Granulosicoccus antarcticus IMCC3135: one gene and its partner. The protein of the gene in region 1 binds, or shares a complex with, the protein of each later gene. Links are inferred from orthologs where the notes say so. Each region holds a gene or a part of one and is shown in the gene's direction. Other genes may lie near its edges.

Region 1 (5,472 bases):
GTCGGTGTGCCAGTGCTGACCGATGTGCATGAAGACACCCCCATTGACGAAGTCGCCGATGTGGTGGACGTGCTACAAACACCGGCTTTTTTGTGCCGGCAGACCAATTTTATCGAACGGGTTGCGCGCGCCGGCAAGCCTGTCAACATCAAGAAAGGTCAGTTTCTGGCCCCTGCAGACATGCAGCACGTCGTTGCGAAGGCTCATGCGGTCGGTAACCAGCAGATCATGGTGTGCGAACGTGGAGCCTCCTTTGGTTACAACAACCTGGTATCCGACATGCGTGGCCTGGCCATCATGCGTAGTACTGGTTGTCCGGTCGTTTTTGATGCGACCCACTCGGTACAGTTGCCGGGTGGACAGGGCAGCAGCTCGGGAGGGCAACGCGAGTTCGTCCCTGTTCTGGCACGGGCAGCCGTTGCTGCCGGAGTTTCCGGTCTGTTCATGGAAACTCATCCGAACCCGGCCAAGGCGCTGAGCGACGGACCCAACGCCTGGCCTCTGGATCAGTTGCAATCACTGCTTGAAACATTGATGCGACTGGACAGTACAATCAAGGCAGGCGAACTGGCGGAAACGCCGTATCTGAGCTGATAACGCCGGATAGGGGTAACCTGTGCAGTTCTATCCTCCGGCGGAAGCACTCTGACGGGTTGCCAGGCTACAAGGTTACCGGTTCGGTTCAGATTTCCAATCAACACACTACAGGTCAGGACATCACATGACATCCAAAATAACTGAGTTGCATGCTCGCGAAATCATGGACTCGCGCGGTAATCCGACGATTGAAGCCGATATCGTTCTGGCTTCCGGTGCCAGAGGCCGTGCTGCCGTACCTTCCGGTGCATCCACGGGAACCCGCGAAGCACTGGAGCTGCGTGATGGCGACAAGTCGCGCTATGGTGGCAAGGGTGTGCTCAAAGCGGTTGAGCATGTCAATGGTGTGATTCGTGATGCGGTCATGGGCCACGATGTCACCGATCAGGCTGGCATAGACAAGATCATGCTGGAGCTCGATGGCTCCGAGAACAAGGACAAGCTGGGTGCCAACGCCTTGCTGGCTGTTTCCATGGCCAGTGCGCATGCCGCAGCAGCTGACTCTGGGCAGATGTTGTTTGAATACCTGGGTGGCAAAGAGGCGGTCAACCTGCCCGTGCCAATGATGAATATCATCAATGGCGGCTCGCATGCTGACAACAGTGTTGATCTGCAGGAATTCATGATCATGCCGGTCGGTGCATCATCTTTTCGTGAAGCGCTGCGTTGTGGTGCTGAGATATTTCATTCCCTGCGTGGCGTATTGCACGATCGTGGCATGAATACCAGTGTCGGTGATGAGGGTGGATTTGCCCCCAATCTGTCCTCCAATGAAGAAGCCATCGAGACTATCCTGGTCGCCATCGAGAAGGCCGGTTACGAGGCAGGCAAGGATGTCTATCTGGCACTGGATGTGGCCAGCTCGGAATTCTACAAGAACGGCATCTACAACCTGGCATCAGAAGAGCGTGAGTTCGATGCGGCAGGCTTTGTCGACTACCTGGCTGACTGGGTAGATCGCTATCCGATCATCTCTATCGAGGACGGACTGGACGAAGGCGATTGGGCGGGTTGGAAAATCATGTCTGAACGTTTGAATGACACCATTCAGCTGGTCGGAGACGATCTGTTCGTCACCAACCCGAAGATTCTGGCACGTGGTATCGAAGAGAACATTGCCAACTCCATACTGATCAAGGTCAACCAGATCGGCACGTTGTCCGAGACACTGGAAACCATTCGTATGGCTCACAAGGCGGGTTATACGACAGTAACTTCGCATCGCTCTGGCGAAACCGAAGACACCACTATTGCAGACCTTTCAGTAGCGACGAACGCCAAACAGATCAAGACAGGTTCACTGTCTCGTTCTGATCGCGTTGCCAAGTACAACCAGCTGCTGCGCATCGAAGAATATCTGGGTGATCGTGCCGTCTATCCAGGTGCTGCTGCGTTCAACCAGACTCTGTAGTGACTGGTTTGCCGAATCAATCCTGTCGTGTCCTGATCAGCACTTCTCGGGGGATTATCAATCGATATGAGCGGCGTGTAGCCGTTCGATTGATGATGCCATGAAGGTGTTGATCGGGGTGTTGGTGGCATTGCTGCTGGCATTGCAATACCGGCTCTGGTTCGGTGATGGCAGTATTCAAGAGGTGTGGCGTCTCAGGGAAGAGGCGCTTGTCAGCCGTCAGGAAGTTGTGCGTCTGAATATTCGCAATCAAGCGCTGGCGGCCGAAGTGGCCGATCTTAAAAGTGGGCTTGATGCTATCGAAGAACGGGCACGTGCCGAGCTGGGCATGATCGGCGAAGGCGAGACGTTCTACCAGTTTGTGCGCGAACAGAGTGTGCGTGCCAGGCCTCTGATTCCCCCTGCTGAGAGTGCACCGACAGTGACGACACCATGAACGATGCCATGTGGATCATCGTGCCTGCGGCTGGCCGCGGCGAGCGGATGGGCAGCGATATTCCCAAGCAGTACGTCATGCTTGGCGAGCAATGCATGTTGCAACATACATTGTCACGCTTGCTACCTGTACCGGATGTAGACGGTATCGTTGTCACTCTGTCAGAGAATGACGATCACTGGCCAATGGTGGAAGCAGGCGCTGACGAGCGGGTTCATACAACCATCGGTGGTGCTACACGGGCAGACTCGGTACTGGCAGGACTGCGCTATGTGCTTGACAGGGCGGCTCCATCCTCCTGGGTTCTGGTGCACGATGCAGCGCGACCACTGGTGAGTCTGTCAGATATCAGACGGCTTGTTGATACGGTTTATAACAGCGGCGCGATAGGCGGTATTCTTGCCACGCCAGTGCAGGACACCCTCAAGAGCGCCGATGAGTATTGCTGTATCGAGTGTACAGTCAGTCGCAACCAGCTCTGGCAGGCCCAGACGCCGCAGATGTTTCGTGCCGGTGAGCTACTTGAGGCATTGGAAACGAGTCGTCACGGCGAGGTGTCTGGCATACCTGTTACCGATGAGTCCTCGGCCATGGAAAACCTGGGTCATGAACCGCAGCTGGTCGAAGCTTTACAACCGAACCTGAAAGTGACGCGACCAGCCGATTTGCTGGTTGCCCGACTTCTACTTACACATTTTGCGGATCAGACATGAGAATCGGCAGTGGATTCGACGTACATGCCTTCATGGAAGGCGATCACCTGATGCTGGGTGGTGTACGGATCGACTTTGAAAAGGCATTTCGAGCCCATTCTGATGGTGATGTCTTGCTGCATGCCATCAGCGATGCCTTGCTGGGTGCTGCCGGGCTGGGTGACATTGGACGACATTTTCCGGATACTGACGCCGCCTATAAGGGGGCAGACAGTCGTGATTTGCTGCGCCAGGTGGTTGCACAATTGAGTGAAAGGGGATTGCAGTGCACCAGTCTGGATGCCACGATCATTGCCCAGAGACCGAAGATGAGCCCACATATTGCAACCATCTGTCAGATACTGGCCGCTGATTTGCAGATGGAGCTGTCTCGTATAAACGTCAAGGCTACAACCACCGAGCAGCTGGGTTTTTGTGGGCGTGAAGAAGGTATTGCGGCAATGGCCTCAGTGCTGTTATCCGAATCTGGTGAGCTAACTCAAGGATCTGTGTAATGACGACTCTGGCAATAATCGGTGGTACCGGTCTGACACGCATGGATGGGCTGACCGTCACCCGACGGGAAATGGTCAAGACACCCTATGGCGCACCGTCCTGCCCGATTGTCTTTGGTGAGCTGGGAGGGCGCGAAGTAGCCTTTATGGCACGCCACGGCGTTACCCACCGTATTCCACCTCATCGCGTCAATTACTGCGCCAATATCTGGGCGCTGAACAGTGTCGGTATCGAGCAGATCATTGCTGTGGGGGCTGTCGGCGGAATTCACAAAGACTGTACGGTCGGCTCGATTGTGATCCCGCACCAGATCATCGATTACACCAGCGCGCGCGAGAATACCTTTTTCGATGGCGGCGATGATCCGGTCGAGCATATCGACTTCAGCTACCCCTACAACGAGCAGCTGCGACAGGCTCTGATTGATGGCGCCAAGTCAAGTCCGGGTATCACACTGGTAGACAGCGGTGTTTATGGTGTGACCCAGGGGCCACGACTGGAGACGGCTGCTGAAATTGTCCGCATGGCCAATGACGGCTGTACCATCGTCGGCATGACCGGTATGCCAGAAGCGGCGCTGGCTGCCGAACTGGGCATTGCCTATGCTTGTTGTGGTGTGGTGGTCAATGCGGCCGCCGGTATCGATAACAAACCTATCGATACAACGGCCTTACCCGCGGCCATTCAGGCAGCCATGAAGAATGCCTGCAAGGTCCTCAACACGACCTTGCGCGATGGAACGTTGATGGCTGGGTAATGAGCGGCAAGCTGACCGATTGACTAACTCACTAACCAAGGGCTCGTGAAACAAGAGCCCGGGTTAGAGATGAAGCCCCTCAGGTTCCGCAAAATGTCTGAGTGACGGTCTCTTCGGGAGCTGGCGGCGCTGCAAAAATCCCGTTTTCATGGGCACTGTCGAAAGGCTGGGTGACAGCCTCAAGCAGGGTATGGAACGGGGCGAAATCATTGTTATCGAGTGCGGCCGCAATGACGGCTTCAACCTGATGATTGCGCGGAATGATGGCCGGGTTGCTTTGCTCCATGAGTTTGATTGCCGCCTCGTGGGCCGCGGTGAGCAGGGCGGGGTCAATGGCCGGCTTTTTACCGTTGAGCTGATCTTCGTCAGTGTCCTGGGCAGTGTCCTGAGCATCCTGAATAATTTCCGCCTGCAAGTCGATTCGTTGTTGCCAGCGCAGATGCCAGTCGTACAGTTTGCCGCCAGGCGCAAACGGGTCACTTGCTGAACGATGTGTCAGTTGTCGGAAGGTAACCGTGAAATCCAGAGCATTGTTTTCCATCAGAGTCAGCAGGCTGCTGATCAGTGCCAGGTCATCATCTTGCTCGGTGGTCAGGCCCAGCTTGGCTCGCATACGCTGCAGGTAATAAGCAACGAAGTACTCATCAAAGCGGTTGATGGATGCTTGCGCCAGTTTCACCGCTTCTTCCTGGTCTTCGTGCAGCAGTGACAATAGGCATTGCGCAAAATTCACCAGATTCCACTGCGTGATGCGTGGTTGATTCTGATAGGCGTAGCGTGCGCCACGATCAATTGAACTGAAGACCTTGTCTGCAGAATAGGTGTCCATGAACGCACAGGGGCCATAATCGATAGTGTCACCACTGATCGATGAGTTATCGGTATTCATGACACCGTGTATGAATCCGATGGATTGCCAGTGAGACACCAGTGAGGCCTGTGCTTCGATAACGGCATCCAGTAGCGCCAGGGTTGGATTCTCAGCCTGTGCCGCTTCAGGGTAATGACGGGCAATGACGTGCTGAATCAATTGCTCGATAGCTGTCTGGTTTTGTCGGGCAGC
Region 2 (5,635 bases), 2.8 Mb from region 1 along the record:
CGGGTGGTTGCCAACTTGACGGGCTTTTGCCGCCAGCGCTGGCCGGGACTGAACAACGGTCTCTACCTCAACGTGGATGCCTCACTGGCCAGAGTAAACAAGACAGTCTTACTCGCTCGATCATCGGGGCCGGATGCCAGCCATGATCGCAGAATTGCGAATCGCACCAACCGGTGTGTTTCAACTACTAAATAACAATTACGGATTCCGCCTTCTCGGCCAATGAAATGCTGAGCGCATATATCAAGTCTTGCCTGACCCTCCTAATCTGGTTTCTAACCAGCGTGGTCGAGGCGTGCGCGCATTCCCCGGAAATTCCCGTCAAGGCAGGGTCCGCTATGGACCAAACCAATAATGAAAAGAATGTTGATCAACGCAACTCACTCAGAGGAGTTGCGTGTTGCCATCGTCGATGGTCAACGACTAGTCGATCTCGATATTGAGCACAAATCCCGCGAACAACGCAAATCAAATATCTATAAAGCCAAAATCACTCGCGTCGAGCCCAGCCTCGAAGCGGTCTTTGTAGACTATGGTGCTGATCGTCACGGCTTCCTGCCTTTCAAGGAAATTGCCAAAGAGTTCCTGAACGGTAGCAACAAGAAGACTGAAGGCGGACGCCCCAGCATTCGTGATTGCATCAAGGAAGGCCAAGAGATCGTTGTTCAGATCGAGAAGGAAGAGCGCAGCAATAAAGGCGCTGCCCTGACGACCTTCATCAGCCTGGCTGGCCGATTTCTCGTTTTGATGCCTAACAACCCCCGTGCTGGCGGTGTTTCACGTCGTATCGAAGGAGACGACCGCTCCGAGCTGAAGGCTGCCATGTCCGATGTGGAAGTCCCGGCCGGCATGGGTACTATCGTGCGTACTGCCGGTATCGGACGAACCACTGAAGAACTGCAATGGGATCTTGATTATCAGGCAGCCATCTGGAAAGCCATTCAAGAAGCTGCTGGTGAGAACAAAGCCCCCTTTCTGATCTATCAGGAAAGCAACATCATCGTGCGCGGTCTGCGTGACTATTTTCGCGGCGACATCGGTGAAATCATCGCTGACGAAGCGACCACTTATGAGCAGGCAGCAGAGTTCATTCGGTTGTACATGCCGCAGAACGAACGCAAGCTCAAGATGTACCAGGACGATGTCCCGTTGTTCAATCGCTACCAGGTTGAATCCCAGATCGAATCGGCATTTCGTCGTGAAGTTCGCCTGCCCTCCGGCGGTGCTCTTGTCATCGATCACACCGAAGCTCTGGTGTCCATCGACATCAACTCGGCACGAGCCACCAAGGGATCAGATATAGAAGAGACAGCGACCAACACCAACCTGGAAGCTGCCGATGAAGTCGCCCGTCAATTGCGACTGCGCGACCTGGGCGGCCTGGTTGTCATCGATTTCATCGACATGATGGACTCCAAGCACCAGCGCGCCGTGGAAAACCGCCTACGCGATGCTCTCAAGCAAGACCGTGCCCGTGTGCAAATAGGCCGAATTTCGAAGTTCGGGCTGTTGGAAATGTCCAGACAGCGTTTACGCCCGTCACTGGGAGAATCCTCCGAAAACGTCTGCCCTCGTTGCCAGGGCCACGGCACCATTCGTGGTATCGAATCAACCGCTCTGTCCATTCTGCGACTGGTGGAAGAAGATGCGATGAAGGACAATACGGGACGCGTCATGGCGGATGTTCCTGTAGAGGTCGCGACCTATTTGCTCAATGAGAAACGTCAGAGCATTACCGAGATCGAGGCTCGTAACAATGTCGTCCTGCTGATTGTTGCCAACCCGACTCTTGAAACTCCGAACTACACCATCGAACGTATCCGCATGTCTGAAGCGGACCACGACATGGTGACAAAGAAGAGCTACGAACTGGCATCTGACAACACCGAAACTTACTCCGCACAGCAAGAAGCGCGAGAAGAGAAAAAGCCGGAAACCGCAGCAGTTAGCGCGGTCAGCCCTCTGGCCCCAGCCCCCACCCCTGCCCGACTCCAACAACAAGCTGTCGTCCCTGGCCCCGTCCAGGGACCAGGCGGCTTCAGACGGATACTAGGTGCTGTCACTTCCCTGTTTGGAGCCAGCTCATCAAGCAATGAGTCGTCAGCTGATAGCACCACTGAACAGAACGCTTCAGGCTCGAAATCGGCCAATACGAATGCTCGCCGTAACGGTAATTCGGATGACGAATCGCGAGGCCAGAAACGCGGATCACGTTCCGGCAACCGCAATGGACGTGGACGTTCCAAGCAAGCTGACGGCGAAAACGGCGAAAACGGCGAAAACGGCGAAACAAGCAACGAGTCTCCTCGTGGCGGACGCAACAACCAGCGACGTGCCAAGAACGCAGAAGCCCCAGAAGGAGAGCGCAAGAATCCTCGTGGACGTGGTCGTGGCCGCAAGCAAGAGAACAGCGCCAATGCTGAGGAACTGCCTATCGCTGTTGACGGTGAAGGCGAAGCCACTGATGCGAACGCTGGCAAACCAGAAAACAACAAGCGATCAGCCAACGGACGACGCTCCAAACGAAAAGTCGAACAGACAACACCTGAAAATTCCGACACCGTTGTTATCGATGCGGAATCAGCACCAACAACGACGGCAGATGGGCCGGCCAACGAACAGCCTGCTAATTCGGAAGAAGGCGGTCGCACACGCGGACGACGTGGTGGACGACGTCGTGGTGGTCGAGGACGAGGAAAGACCAACGAGCGTGATGAAAATGGTGAAATCAAAGAATCAGCGGCAAACGATGCCGATGCAACAGTAGAACCATCTGCTAACGCCACTGGCGAGCATCAACAAGCTGACAACGCTGACGCAAAGGGCAATAACGCCGAAGCTGTCTCAATTGATGATGCTTCTGCTGCGATGTCGGAATCCACAGAAAAAGCTGAATCAGTCGGCGAAAAAGCTGCCATTACGACAGCAACCGCTGTTGTCGATGCTCCAAATGAGGTGATTGCCTCATCCGAAGAGCCTGCTAACGATACGTCTGCGGAAAGCACATCGGAAACATCGGAAACATCGGAAACATCTGACACTTCCGAGGCTTCGCCAACCGATAGGCAAAAGAGCTCTCGACAGAAAGGTCGCAGACGTTCTTCAAAAGCAGCTGCCAATGACACGGCAGAGGACGCTAGCGCAGCTGAAGTAGTTGAGACTGCTCCAGCTGAACCTGCTGCGATTGAATCTGCGGAAGAACCTGCTCTCGTTGAATCCGTTGAAGCTCAACCTGCTGCGGTCGTATCTGCGGAAGAGCCTGCTCCCGTTGAATCCGCTGAAGCTCAACCTGCTACGGTCGAACCTGTAGAAGAGCCTGCTGCAACTGAATCCGCTGAAGCTAAACCGGCTGCGCTCGAACCTGTAGAAGAGCCTGCTCCAGTTGAATCCGCTGAAGCTCAAGCTGCTGCGGTTGAACCTGCAGAAGAGCCTGCTCCAGTTGAATCCGCTGAAGCTCAGGCTGCTGCGGTCGAACCTGCAGAAGTACCAGCTCCAGTTGAAACTGCTGAAGCCAAGCCTGCTGTGATCGAATCTGCAGAAGAGCCTGCTGCGGTTGAACCTGCAGAGGCTACAGAAGCTGAGCCTGCAGCGATTTCCGAGCTTGATTCAGAAGACCCTTCGGACGACAGCGACGACACTGGCAAACCGAAACGCCGCGGTGGCGGACGACGTCGTGAACGAGTCAACAGCAAGAAAGCGGCAGCTGCAAAAAGCCCTACCCCTGCAGAAACAGCTGACTCCAACGACACAACGACTACTGCGGAAGAAAGTACAAAGCCTGAAAAGCATCAACCAGAGCCGGCCGATATCAGCCCTGTTGAGACGAGCGCTTCAGAAGCAACGACACACGTTGTAACCGAAGAAAGCAAAGTGTCACAGCGCCAACCCAGCCAGCTGAAAAGCTCTGTACGATCCCTGGCCAACAAGGATGAGTCTGGCTCAGGTGGTGGCTTGTCGCTAGCGTCCAAGAGGGTGCCTGATGTCATTCCTGCAAGCCTTGGCAGCAAGGCAGTAGAGGTTGGTAACTCTGAGGCAGCCACGAAGGCGGCGGTCAATGACAATACGTCACAGAGTTCGGATGAAGCCATAGAAAGCAATGTCAAACCTACGACTGAGAAGCTCAACGACTAATCAGTCAAAAGTCAGTATCTGCCAATAAAAAACCCGGCCTTGAGCCGGGTTTTTTATTCTTAAGTGTTAGAGCCTTGGTTCTGCTCTTCCATCATTGACCAGCAAGAAGGCTTATTCTTTGGCCAGCTCTTTGGCCTTGCCTGAAGGGTTTGTGAATTGGTCGTTCAAGGATTCGACGAATTCTGACGCATGTTCAACCACTTCATCAATCGTCTTCTGCGAACGACTACCCCAGCCAACAGGATCCTTGCTGAATACTGATCTGAAATAGCGGGTATTGAACCTGAATGCCTTGGCATAAGGCTCATCATCAGTATTCTTCAGGCGAGCCGCCATGAATTCCGCTACAAGTTTTCGGATGAAAAAGTGCACCACCAGCACTACCAGCAACAGCCCCAGCAACGTGGTCAGCATCGATACAGGATCGGCGAACAGGCTCAGAACAAACCCCATCAGCGAGCCCATAGCACCGGTCATTAACGCGCCGCCTATGATCGCTACGGCAGCCAGAGCAAACGCCAGAGCATCCAGTCGCAATACGCGGCGTGACCAGGTGCGCTTCAAGCGAGTAATTGCCGGAATTGCCTGTTCACGAATATTGTGAGCCTGCTTTTCCATGGCTCCGACAATCCGGTAAGCCCGCTCCACCTCAACCTGGTGTATTCGCTCTTCGATTTCAGCCATGTCCGAATCGCGCTTGTCTTCGAATCGCTTACGCAGTGATTCGTTATCGATGGGCAGTGACACGTCCTTGTTGTAGATGGTGTAAAAGCGACCAGCAGTCAGGCCTTTTTGCGACAAGGCACGTTGCCAGGCACCGACAATTTCTTCGGTATTGTCTTCTCTGGCGGCCGTGTCTATCTGGTTGAGAATAAAAAGGAATTTGCTACTGTCATTGCGCAAGATAGTGTTTTCAACCAGATGAGTCAGTGTGTCCTGCATTGCACCAGGCTCTGGATGACGCGCATCAAAGAAGACCAGCACCAGATCTGATATATCCATGATGTGGTTGGTCAGCTTCAGTGTGGATGTTCGCTGCGCATCGGCATCAAACCCCGGAGAATCGATCAGTATCTTGCCTCGCAATACTTCCGAATTGGTTACTTTCAATTGCAGATAAGCGTCGATTCTTCGACCCTCACCCTCTGTAACCTTTTCAATTTCATCACTTATTTTGTAAAAAGGAAAGCGCATATCAGCGTCCAGAGCAAGCCCTGGCAACACGCGTCCGGCATTTTCTTCGCCGTAGCACATCACGGTAAACTTGTCGTCTACCGCCTGGTTCCCTGTTTTTTGTAGTTTTTCACCAAGATAACTATTGATGAATGAGGATTTTCCGGCCGAGAACACTCCCAGAACGGAAACTAGCGGCCACCAGGATATTTGCATGGCGTAAGAGTCGTCAGAATCGATCAGACCAGTCTTGTAGCCGATTGTATCGAGCTTGCGAAAACCAGCGATGGCATCAATCAGCACCGGGTTTTCACGCTCAAGATGGGTTTTC

Evidence for each region.
Region 2: the proteins of eno (region 1) and rne are in contact, whole or in part, in a solved structure (PDB 2FYM), measured with the Escherichia coli proteins. The link is inferred for Granulosicoccus antarcticus IMCC3135 from one-to-one orthologs.

Annotation. Positions count from the first base shown.
Region 1 is NZ_CP018632.1:5,420,416-5,425,887, reverse strand. The notes cover bases 1-2,864. They hold eno (phosphopyruvate hydratase), read left to right. Parts: upstream 1-721; coding sequence 722-2,008; downstream 2,009-2,864. Other genes in these bases: ispD (2-C-methyl-D-erythritol 4-phosphate cytidylyltransferase), read left to right, coding at 2,441-2,864; ftsB (cell division protein FtsB), read left to right, coding at 2,109-2,444; kdsA (3-deoxy-8-phosphooctulonate synthase), read left to right, coding at 1-594. In the rest of the region: more of ispD, read left to right, coding at 2,865-3,157; ispF (2-C-methyl-D-erythritol 2,4-cyclodiphosphate synthase), read left to right, coding at 3,154-3,651; IMCC3135_RS23480 (S-methyl-5'-thioinosine phosphorylase), read left to right, coding at 3,651-4,409; IMCC3135_RS23475 (protein adenylyltransferase SelO), read right to left, coding at 4,489-5,472. UniProt on the Escherichia coli protein: Catalyzes the reversible conversion of 2-phosphoglycerate (2-PG) into phosphoenolpyruvate (PEP). It is essential for the degradation of carbohydrates via glycolysis.
Region 2 is NZ_CP018632.1:2,647,751-2,653,385, reverse strand. What follows is about bases 1-4,331. They hold rne (ribonuclease E), read left to right. Parts: upstream 1-354; coding sequence 355-4,131; downstream 4,132-4,331. Other genes in these bases: IMCC3135_RS11555 (dynamin family protein), read right to left, coding at 4,243-4,331. Also shown: more of IMCC3135_RS11555, read right to left, coding at 4,332-5,635. UniProt on the Escherichia coli protein: Endoribonuclease that plays a central role in RNA processing and decay. Required for the maturation of 5S and 16S rRNAs and the majority of tRNAs. Also involved in the degradation of most mRNAs.